DNA from 2 places in the Mycobacterium burgundiense genome. Region 2 is predicted to be linked to the other one. Evidence: riboswitches for the same ligand, from Rfam matches in the RefSeq annotation. Region 2 holds a riboswitch; the other holds the start of a gene.
What was found. Region 2 has a riboswitch for thiamine pyrophosphate ahead of thiO (glycine oxidase ThiO). Riboswitches for the same ligand answer to the same signal wherever they lie in the genome.
Positions count from the first base shown of each region.

Region 1: another riboswitch for thiamine pyrophosphate. It lies ahead of RCP80_RS01815 (ECF transporter S component); the one in region 2 lies ahead of thiO (glycine oxidase ThiO).

Region 1 covers NZ_OY726397.1:382,286-388,024, forward strand. Annotated here, with positions in the region: gene RCP80_RS01795 (ATP-dependent Clp protease ATP-binding subunit) at 1-1,789, shown strand, start outside; gene RCP80_RS01800 (CbtB domain-containing protein) at 2,045-2,260, shown strand; gene RCP80_RS01805 (CbtA family protein) at 2,291-3,112, shown strand; gene RCP80_RS01810 (histidine phosphatase family protein) at 3,131-3,676, shown strand; TPP riboswitch at 3,720-3,831, shown strand; gene RCP80_RS01815 (ECF transporter S component) at 3,825-4,463, shown strand; gene RCP80_RS01820 (ABC transporter ATP-binding protein) at 4,460-5,739, shown strand, end outside.
Region 2 covers NZ_OY726397.1:4,305,235-4,310,973, forward strand. Annotated here, with positions in the region: partial or broken gene RCP80_RS20550 (SGNH/GDSL hydrolase family protein) at 1-280, opposite strand, end outside; gene thiG (thiazole synthase) at 277-1,023, opposite strand; gene thiS (sulfur carrier protein ThiS) at 1,028-1,225, opposite strand; gene thiO (glycine oxidase ThiO) at 1,222-2,250, opposite strand; TPP riboswitch at 2,239-2,368, opposite strand; gene thiE (thiamine phosphate synthase) at 2,420-3,100, shown strand; gene RCP80_RS20575 (NUDIX hydrolase) at 3,081-3,578, opposite strand; gene glnX (protein kinase G-activating protein GlnX) at 3,743-5,062, shown strand; gene RCP80_RS20585 (glutamate ABC transporter substrate-binding protein) at 5,059-5,739, shown strand, end outside.

The sequences.
Region 1 (5,739 bases), 1.5 Mb from region 2:
GCTGGTGGCCGGCAGCAGGTACCGCGGTGACTTCGAGGAGCGCCTGAAGAAGGTGCTCAAGGAGATCAACACCCGCGGCGACATCATCCTGTTCATCGACGAGCTGCACACGCTCGTCGGTGCCGGCGCGGCCGAGGGTGCGATCGACGCCGCGTCGATCCTCAAGCCCAAGCTGGCCCGCGGTGAGCTGCAGACGATCGGCGCGACCACGCTCGACGAGTACCGCAAGTACATCGAGAAGGATGCCGCGCTGGAGCGTCGGTTCCAGCCGGTGCAGGTCGGCGAGCCGACGGTCGAGCACACCATCGAGATCCTCAAGGGTCTGCGCGACCGGTACGAGGCGCACCACCGCGTCTCGATCACCGACGGTGCGATCGTGGCGGCCGCCACCCTGGCGGATCGCTACATCAACGACCGCTTCCTGCCGGACAAGGCCATCGACCTGATCGACGAGGCCGGCGCCCGGATGCGGATCCGTCGGATGACCGCTCCGCCGGACCTGCGCGAGTTCGACGAGAAGATCGCCGACGCGCGCCGGGAGAAGGAGTCCGCGATCGACGCGCAGGACTTCGAGAAGGCCGCGCGGCTGCGGGACCAGGAGAAGCAGCTGGTCGCACAGCGCGCCGAGCGCGAGAAGCAGTGGCGCTCCGGTGACCTCGACGTGGTCGCCGAGGTCGATGACGAGGAAATCGCCGAGGTGTTGGGCAACTGGACCGGAATCCCGGTGTTCAAGCTGACCGAGGCGGAAACCACTCGGCTGCTGCGCATGGAGGAGGAGATCCACAAGCGGATCATCGGCCAGGAGGACGCGGTCAAGGCCGTCTCCAGGGCGATCCGTCGCACCCGTGCCGGGCTGAAGGACCCCAAGCGGCCCTCGGGCTCGTTCATCTTCGCCGGCCCGTCCGGCGTCGGTAAGACCGAGCTGTCCAAGGCGCTGGCGAACTTCCTGTTCGGCGACGACGACGCGCTGATCCAGATCGACATGGGCGAGTTCCACGACCGCTTCACCGCCTCGCGGCTGTTCGGTGCCCCGCCGGGCTACGTCGGCTATGAGGAGGGTGGCCAGCTCACCGAGAAGGTGCGTCGTAAGCCGTTCTCGGTCGTGCTGTTCGACGAGATCGAAAAGGCCCACCAGGAGATCTACAACACCCTGTTGCAGGTGCTGGAGGACGGCCGTCTCACCGACGGTCAGGGTCGCACGGTCGACTTCAAGAACACCGTGCTGATCTTCACCTCGAACCTTGGGACATCCGATATTTCGAAGGCAGTCGGCCTCGGGTTCACCCAGGGCGGCGGTGAGAACAACTACGAGCGGATGAAGCTCAAGGTCAACGACGAGCTCAAGAAGCACTTCCGCCCGGAGTTCCTCAACCGCATCGACGACATCATCGTCTTCCACCAGCTCACCCCGGACGAGATCGTCAAGATGGTGGACCTGATGGTCGGTCGCGTCGGAAACCAGCTCAAGGCCAAGGACATGGAGATGGTCCTCACCGACCAGGCCAAGTCCCTGCTGGCCAAGCGCGGATTCGACCCGGTGCTGGGCGCGCGGCCGCTGCGTCGCACGATCCAGCGCGAGATCGAGGACGCGTTGAGCGAGAAGATCCTGTTCGACGAGATCAGTCCCGGACAGCTCATCACGGTCGACGTGGAGAACTGGGACGGCGAAGGAGCCGGCGAGGACGCCCGGTTCACCTTCTCCGGTGCCCCGAAGGCGAAGTCGGTGTCCACCGACGAACCGGACCTTGCCGGCGCCGGGGCGGCGGGCGCCGCGACCGGGGCCGAATAGGCGAGACACGCACAACGGGCGGTCACCCTGCGGGGTGGCCGCCCGTTGGCGTATCCGCCTCAGGAACGGTCGGCACCGAGCATCGAGGTTGAGGTTACGACGCCACCGCTTGGGCCCTGCGCATATGATGCGTCCTGTAATCGACGGGCCGAGGAATCTGGTGAGAGTCCAGAACGGTCGCGCCACTGTCCATAGTCAGACCCATACGCCCGTCACTGCAACGACCCGGACGCGTTATCCCGGAAAGGACCCCGAATGACCACACCCGACGCTCATCGGACCCGTGTTCCCGCCATCGACCTCTCGGCCAGCAAGGCCATCGGCTGGCTCACGCTGACCGCCTTCCTGGCCTTGGTGCTGCTGTACTGCGTGGGCATGGATCAAGGTGCCACCTCGGTGTTGGGCAACAACACCTACGTGCACGAATTCGTCCACGACGCCCGCCATCTGCTCGGCTTCCCCTGCCACTGACCAGCGCAAGCGGAAGAGAGCCAATCGAATATGGAAAAGCAGGTCATCTGGCGCGGCATCCTGGCCGGCGCCCTGGCGGGGGTGTTGGCATTCGTCTGGGCGCGCATCTTTGTGCAACCGGTGATCGATCGGGCCATCGACTACGAGGACGGCGTCGGCGCCGCGCGTGAGGCGCTGCACAGCGCCGCCGAACACGCCCACCAGCACGGCCACAGCCACGGCGAAGAGGGCGCGGCCATCACCCGCGCGGTGCAGGCCAATATCGGCATGGGGCTGGGACTGCTGGGGTTCAGTGTGGCAATGGCGGCGCTGCTGGCGATCGTGTTCTGCGTGCTGTACGGCCGCGCGCAGCTGTCCGCGCGGTTGCTGTCGGTGCTGATCGCCGGGGGCATGTTCGTCGCGCTGTGGTTGGTGCCGGCGCTGAAGTATCCGCCGAACCCGCCCGCGGTCAGCCTCGACGAGACCATCAACCAGCGCACGCTGCTGTACCTGCTGCTGGTCGCGTTGTCGGCGGTGCTGTTCGCCGCCGCCGTCTACCTCGGTAGCCGGTTGGCGCCCAAGCTCGGCGCCTGGAACGCGACGTTGGCCGGCGCCGCCGGATACCTGGTCGCGGTCGCGATCGTGATGCTGATTCTGCCGACCATCGACGAGACCCCGGGACCCATCGTGGATGCGGCCGGCACCATCGTGTTCGACGGCTTCCCCGCCGACGACCTCTACGAGTTCCGGTTGTTCTCGCTGGGCACTCAGATCGTGATGTGGGCCGCCATCGGGCTGGTCTTCGCCGCGTTGGTGTCCCGGCTGCTCGAGGGCAAACGGCAGCAGAGCACCGTCGGCGGCACGAGCGCGTAGCGCGCGCATCGAGTCGCCATGACTGAAGTCGTCCGGCTGACGCTGGTGTCGCACGCAATGACCGACGCCACGTCAGCCGGACGCTTCGCGTTGGATGAGCCACTGTCCCGGCTCGGGCGACGCCAACTCGAATCCGGCTCTGGCCCTGATGATTTCGAGTACGCACTGTGCGGACCGGAGTTGCGTACCCGAGAGACCGCCGAGCTGGCCGGGCTCCCCGCCGAACCCGAGCCGGCCCTGGCGGACCTCGATGTCGGCCGGTGGAGCGGCGTCGAACTGGCCGCCGTCGATCCGCATGATCTCGATTGTTGGCTGACCGACCCCACCGCGGCGCCGCACGGCGGCGAGTCGATCGTCGAGCTGGTGGTGCGGGTGCGGGCCTGGCTGGCAGGGTTGGTCGAGCGACCCGCCCGGATTTGCGCCATCACCCATCCCGCGGTGATCCGCGCCGCCGTCGTCGTGGTCCTGGACGCCCCGCCGGCGTCGTTCTGGCGCATCGACGTGGCCCCGCTGAGCCGGACGGTGCTGCATCACCGGACCGCGGGGTGGACCCTGCGCCGCTGACTGCAGGGCGCGAACGCCCTCGCGACTGCGCTACCTTGGTTCGGTAAACCCACGCGGGAGTGCACGCTGAAGTGCGCTGAGAGGACGGCTGAGCGCCGTCGACCGTATGCACCTGTCCGGGTAATGCCGGCGTAGGGAGTGTGATCCGATGACCAACGTTTCCGAACCCGATTTCGTCGGCCGCGGCGCCACCAACCGGGTGTATCGCTGGCGGGTGGTCGACATCGTGGTGGCCAGCGTGCTCGCCGTCGCCGCCGGATTGGTCTTCGTGCTGTGGAACATCGCCTCCAACCCGCTGACCGCACCGCTGGGCGCGCTGCTGCCCGGCCTGCAGGCGTTGGCCGGCGGTGGCTGGCTGTTCGCGGGGGTGCTGGTCGCGATGGTGATCCGCAAGCCCGGCGCTGCGATCTACGGTGAACTCGTCGCGGCCACGGTCTCGGCGCTGGTCGGCAACCAGTGGGGCGTGTTGACGCTGGTTTCCGGGCTGGTTCAGGGCCTGGGCGCCGAACTGGTGTTCGCGATCTTCCTGTATCGGGTGTGGAACCTGCCGGTCGCGGTGCTCGCCGGTGCGGTCGCCGGCGTCGCGATGGCGGCGAACGACCTCGTGCTCTGGTACCCCGGGGCCGCGGCGGCATTCGCCGTCACCTACACCGTCGCCGGGATCGTCTCCGGGGCGGTCATCGCCGGCGCCCTGTCCTGGTACGCGGTGCGCGGGCTCGCCAAGACCGGCGCGCTGTCGCGGTTTGCCTCGGGCCGGACGGGGTCGCGCAGCGACCTCACGCGGTGAGCACGATCGGACCCTCGAGCGGTGCCGCCGTCGCCGCGCGCGGCTGGTCCTGGCGGCATGCGGGCCGGCCCCGCTACGCGGTGCGCGACCTCGACCTCGATATCGCCGCAGGCGAACGGGTATTGCTGCTGGGGGCCAGCGGGTCCGGCAAATCCACGCTGCTGCAAGGGCTGGCCGGTCTCTTGGGGGGTCACGAAGAAGGTGACGAGGGCGGTCGGTTGCTGATCGACGGCGCACCGCCGGGTGAGCGCCGCAGCCGCATCGGCATGGTGCTGCAGAATCCCGCCTCGCAGGTCATCCTGTCCCGAGTCGGTGACGACGTGGCGTTCGGAATGGAGAACTTCAACGTCGCGCCGCAGCTCATCTGGCCGCGGGTGCGACGGGCGCTGGCCGCCGTCGGCCTCAGCGCCCCGTTGCAACACGACACCGCCAAACTGTCCGGCGGACAACAGCAACGGCTTGCGCTGGCCGGTGTGCTGGCCATGAATCCCGGCCTGATCCTGTTGGACGAGCCCACGGCCAACCTGGATCCGGCCGGCGTCGTGGAGGTCCGCGACGCGGTTGCCGCGGTGGTGGAGCAGACCGGCGCTACGCTCGTGGTCGTCGAGCATCGCACCGAGGTGTGGCTGCCGGTGGTGGACCGGTTGGTCGTGCTGGGCGCCGCCGGCGACGTCATCGCCGACGGGGCGCCGGCCGACGTCATCGCCACCCATCGCGACGGACTGACCCGCGCCGGAGTGTGGGTGCCCGGAGTCGCACTGCCGCAGGTCTCCCGAACCGGCCCGGTGGGCCGACCGTTGTTACGTGCCAGTGCGCTCTCGGCCGGTTACTCATCCGGGACACCAACGGACGCCATCGATTTCGACATCAGTCGCGGCGCCACCACCGTCATCTCCGGCCCCAACGGCGCGGGCAAGTCCGCGCTGGCATTGACCCTCGGCGGCCTGCTCCCGCCCCGCGCGGGCCGGCTCGAGGCCTGCGGCGGATTTGCGCCGGCACCGCAGCGCCCCGAACCCATCCGGTGGCGGTCCCGCGAACTGCTCACCCGCGTCGGCAGCGTGTTCCAGAACCCCGAGCACCAATTCCTCACCGGCAGCGTGCGCGACGAACTGGCGTGCGGACCCCGTGCCCTCAAGACGGCTGAGGCCGCAGTGGCCAAACGCTGTGACGACCTGCTGGAGCGACTGCGGCTCACGGGCTTGGCCGAGGCGAATCCGTACACGCTGTCCGGGGGCGAGCAGCGCAGGCTGTCGGTGGCGACCATCCTGGCGACACA
Region 2 (5,739 bases):
TCACCAGCTGGGCGCGCGCGCCGGGCCCGTCGAGGGCCTCGAGTTGCGGCGGCGCACCGAACTGCGGCTCGCCCAGGATGTTCGCCGTGGTGGCACCGGAATAGGTGACGTCGATCAGCGACAGGCCCAGCGCCGCGGCCACCAGGTGCGGATAGTTGCGAGCCGAGCGCCCCGCGAGCCGGGGCGAGTTCGGTGCCCGCGGCGCGATGCCCGGCCCGGCGGCCATCGAACTGCCCAGCGCCACATAATAGTTCTCGGCGGAGCTCTCGCGCGCGCTCATAGCGCGGGGCTGGAGGCCTGCGCCCAGAACCGCTTCGGGATCCGGCCGGCCAGCCGGGCCAGATGTCCGGCGGTGACCGCCGCGGACATCGCGGCGGCCATGGTCGGCGGATCCGTGGCCCGGGTGACGGCGGTGGCCAGCAGCACCGCATCGCAGCCCAGTTCCATCGCCAGGGCCGCGTCGCTGGCGGTCCCGATCCCGGCGTCGAGCACCACCGGCACCCCGGCCGCGGCGACGATCATCTCGATGTGGTGCGGATTGGCGATGCCAAGTCCGGTGCCGATCGGCGAGCCCAGCGGCATCACGGCCGCGCAGCCGATGTCCTCGAGGCGCCGCGCCAGCACTGGGTCGTCGTTGGTGTAGGGCAGCACCACGAACCCGTCGTCCACCAATTGTTCTGCGGCCCGCACCAATTCGACGGCATCGGGCAGCAGGGTGCGCTCGTCGGCGATGACCTCCAGCTTCACCCAGTTGGTCTGCAGCGCTTCGCGCGCCAGCTGCGCGGTGAGCACGGCCTCGGCCGCGCCGCGGCAACCCGCGGTGTTGGGCAGCGTCATGATGCCGAGCCGGTTGAGCAGATCCAAGACCCCGGTGCCGGTTTCGGCGTCGATGCGGCGCATGGCCACGGTCGTCAGTTCGGTGCCGGAGGCAACGAGCGCCTCCTCGAGTACCGCGAGGTTGGCGGCACCGCCGGTGCCCATGATCAACCGCGAGCCGAACTTGCGGTCCGCGATCGTCAGCATCGCATCAGCCACCCTGCACCGCCGTCACCACTTCCACTCGGGCGCCGTCGGAAAGCACGGTGTGCCAATCGGATCGGGGCAGTACCGCCCAGTCCAGGGCCACGGCAATCCCCTTGTCCGGGAAACCGAGGCGGTCCATCAGCGCCTCCACCGTGGTGGCCTCGTCGAGCTCGACCTGTTCGTCGTTCACCAGGATCATCACGGGACAACACTCACTTTCAATTCGTTGGCAATGCGTTCGGCGGTCCAGGGGGCAAGTAGGAAACCCGAGCGGCCGTGCCCGGCGGCCACCAGCGTGCGCTCGTCGAGGCGCTGCACGATCGGGAGATTGTCGGGGGTCATCGGCCGCAGCCCGGCACCGCACTCGGCCAGTTCGTAGTCGCCGAGGGCCGGCATCACCTCGCAGGCGTCGTCGAGCAGTTCCCGCACCCCGGCGACCGCGGGCGCGGTGTCGCGGCCGTGTTCGTACTGGGTGGCGCCGACCACCACGCCGTCGTGCCGCGGCACCAGATACACCTGCCGGCCGTGCACCCGGGCGCGAATGACGCGGCGCGGCACCGGCATGCTGCCCTTGCGCCGGCGCAGCCGCAGCACCTCGCCCTTGACCGCGCGCACCGGCAGGCCCGGCCAGAGCGACGGCGCATCCAACCCGTTGGCGATCACCACGGTCTCGGCGTCGACGTCGGCGAGATCGTTGACCGGTCCGGCCCACTGCACCCCGATTCGCTCGCAGTGGTCCGCGAGCCCCGCCACCACCGCGCGGTTGTCCACCGCCAGTTCGGTACCCGCGCAGAAGCCATGCCGGATGCCCTGCGCGAGCAGCGGTTCGATATCGCGCGCCGCGGTGGTCGGCTGCACCGGGTGGCCTTGGGCGGCCAACCAGTCCCCGACGGTCTTCAGGTCGGCGGCGTCAGCGCGGTCCACGGCCACCACCAACGACTCATGGGCGGTCACCACCTCCGGCGGCAGGCCGTCCAGATACGAGCCCGGACCCGCGGCGCGCCACAGCGCCAGCGAGGCCAGCCCGATGCGCAGCAGTTCCTCTTCGCCGGGCCAGCCCTCGCTGTGCGGGGCGAGCATGCCGCCGGCCACCCAGGAGGCCCCCGGCACCTCGGTGCGGTGCACCCGGACCGCCCAACCGTCCTGCGCGGTCCGGCGGGCCACCGACAGTCCGATGACGCCACCGCCGATGACGGCCACGCTCCGAGCGCAATCTCGGGGGCTCATGCTTCCTCCCTTCGCCGGCATGACCCGGATCAGGTGCGACGGTAAGGACCGGTTGCCGTCGAACGCGACGAGCAGGTCCACTCTCAGCCCGGTCCGCCGGGCTCCCGTGATTCCTCTTGACCAGGGTACTCACCACCCGGGCGATAGCCTGAACGGCGTGACCCCACCCATGCCGCTGCCGTTGGATCGACTGGCCACCGCCCGCTTGTATCTGTGCACCGATGCGCGCCGCGAACGCGGCGACCTCGCGGAGTTCGCCGAGGCCGCCCTCGCCGGCGGGGTCGACATCATCCAGCTGCGCGACAAGGGCTCGCCCGGGGAGCGGCAGTTCGGTCCGCTCGAGGCCGCCCACGAACTCGCGGCGCTGGAGATCCTGGCGGACGCGGCCCGCCGGCACGGCGCGCTGTTCGCCGTCAACGACCGCGCCGACATCGCCCGCGCCGCCGAATCCGATGTCCTGCACCTCGGCCAGGACGACCTGCCGCTGTACGTCGCGCGCGACATCATCGGCGCCCGGCAAGTGATCGGCCGGTCCACCCATGACGAGGCGCAGGCGCGGGCCGCGATCGAGGAATCGGTGGACTACTTCTGTGTCGGTCCCTGCTGGCCGACGCCGACCAAACCGGGCCGCGCCGCCCCGGGCCTGGAGCTGATCCGGACCGTCGCGGCCTGGCGGCCCGGCAAACCGTGGTTCGCCATCGGCGGCATCGATGAACAGCGACTACCGGAGGTCATCGAGGCCGGTGCCCGCCGGGTGGTGGTGGTGCGGGCGATCACGGCCGCCGACGACCCGGCGGCGGCCGCGCGACGGTTGGTGGCGGCGCTCGAGGCTAACGGAACACCGGGATAGTGGCCGCGACCTCGCGCAGCCGCGGCCAGCTGGCCGCGAACCCCGGATGCAGCGGCAGGTCGGTGACCTCGTCCTCGGCGACCCAGCGCAGCTCGGAGCTCTCCCGGTTGGGCACGGTGTCCAGCGGTGTCGGCGCGTCGGCGATCACGGTCGTATAGGTCCAGTGCGTATCGCGGCCACTGGATCCGACCTCGGCGGTCACCACGCTGATGCGCACCGTGACCTGAGCGGCGGCCAAGCCCGCCTCCTCGTGGGCCTCGCGCACCGCGGCCTCCTCGACGGTTTCGTGGCTGTCGCGGGCTCCGCCGGGCAGGCCCCAGGTGCCGCCCTGATGGCTCCACGGGGCCCGGTGCTGCAGCAGCACGACGGCCGTGCCATCGGCCCGCGGCGCCCGCAACAACAGCCCCGCCGCACCGTGGCGGCCCCAGTAGTGCGCCCCGTTATCCGAAACCACCCAGCCGTCACCATCGCCACGCACGGGCCTAAGGATAGGCGGACGCGGATTTCGGTTGGTGCCCTGCTCGGTGGCGCTCTCGGGGCGATCACCTCCCATCCGCCACACGAGCCTCATAGAATCGCCTGTGGAGACGGATCGGGACGCACAGAACGCACATCGGATTCCAGAGTGAAGGGGCCGCAGCCGTGACGGTGGAGCTGGCGCACCCGTCCACTGAGCCGCTGGCGTCCCGGTCGCCCGACGAGCCGGCGCACCCGCGCTGGTGGTTCCTCTGGACCACCCCGGGCCGCATCCTGGCGCTCGGCGTCATCCTCGCCACCCTGGGGGTGGCCAGCGCGTTCGCCACCTCGACCACGATCGACTACCGACAGCAGGCGTTGACGACGGTGCTCAACCACACCGAGCCGTTGTCGTTCGCGGCCGGTGAGTTGTACACCACGCTGTCGGTCGCCGACGCCGCGGCCGCGACCGCCTTCATCGCCGGGGCCGAACCGCGGCCGGTCCGGCAGCGCTACGAGCAGGCCATCACCAACGCCGCCGCGGCGCTCACCCGCGCGGCCAGCGGCCTGACCGACGAGTCGATGCGCGAGCTGACCGCGCAGATCAACGCGAACCTGGCGGTGTACACCGGGGTGATCGAGACCGCGCGCACCAACAACCGGGCCGGCAACCCGGTGGGCTCCTCGTACCTGTCGGAGGCCTCGTCGCTGATGCAGGAGACCATCCTGCCCGACGCCCAACGGCTCTATCAGGAGACGTCGTCCCGGGTGGACGAGGAGACCACCTCCTCGACCCGGATCCCGTCCCCGGTGATCCTGATCGTCACCGCCACCATTCTCTTCGGCGCGTTCGCGCACCGCTGGCTGGCGCGGCGCACCCGGCGCCGGGTCAACATCGGGCTGGTCGCGGGCGGGCTGGCCATCATGGTCATGGTGGTCTGGGTGGGCACCGCGCTGGTGATCTCGACCGCGGTGAGCCGCAGCGCCCAGAACACCGCGGCCGCGTCCTTGAAGACCGTGACGAATCTGGCGATCGCGGCCCAGCAAGCGCGCGCCGACGAGACGCTGTCGCTGATCCGGCGCGGCGACGAGGACGTCCGTAAGCAGTCGTACTACCAGCGCATCGAGACCATGCAGCAGCAGCTCGCCGAGTATCTCGAGCGCGACGACGCGATCGACAAGACGGCGCTGGCCGAGGCCGACGAGCTGCTGGCGAAGTGGCGCGCCGCCGACGAGCGCATCAACGCCTACATCTCGGTCGGCAACTATCAGGCCGCGACCCAGGTGGCGCTCGGCACCGGCCAGGACGACTCCACCCCGGCGTTCGACAAGCTCGAGGCGGCGCTGTCCGACGGCATCGAGAAGAGCCGCGAGCGGCTGCGCAGCGACATCGCCCGCGCCCGCCGGACCTTGGCGGGAGCCACCGTGGGCGCCGTGGTGCTGTCGCTGGGCGCGGCCATCGCCGTCGCGCTCGGGTTGTGGCCGCGCATGGGCGAGTACCGATGATCGCCGGCCTGCGACGACTCGGCGCCGCGCTGGCCGCGGTCGCGGTGTCCGCCGCCCTGGTGACCGGGTGCGCGCAGCCCGCGCCGCCACCGGCGGTGCCCGGACTGACGTTGGCGCCGCCGACGCCGGCCGGACTCGAGGAGCTGATACCGGCGGGTCCCGCGCTGCCCGACGCCGACGAGCAGGACTGCGATCCCACCGCGAGTCTGCGGCCGTTCCCCGACCGCGAGCAGGCCCGGGCCGCCGTGGCCAACATCCGCAACCGCGGCCGGTTGATCGTCGGACTCGACATCGGCAACAACCTGTTCTCGTTCCGCGACCCCATCACCGGGGCCATCACCGGATTCGACGTCGACATCGCCGGCGAGGTGGCCCGCGACATCTTCGGCACCCCGACGCAGGTCGAATACCGGATCCTGTCGTCGGCCGGCCGGATCACCGCACTGCGCAACAATCAGGTCGATATCGTGGTCAAGACCATGACCATCACCTGTGAACGACGCGAGCTGGTGGAGTTCTCGACGGTGTATCTGACGGCCTACCAACGGATTCTGGTGCCGCGCGACTCGTCGATCACCCGCGCCTCGGATTTGTCCGGGCGGCGGGTCTGCGCGGTCGAGGGCACCACGTCGTTACAGCGGATCCGGGAGATCGCCCCTCCGCCGATCATCATCTCG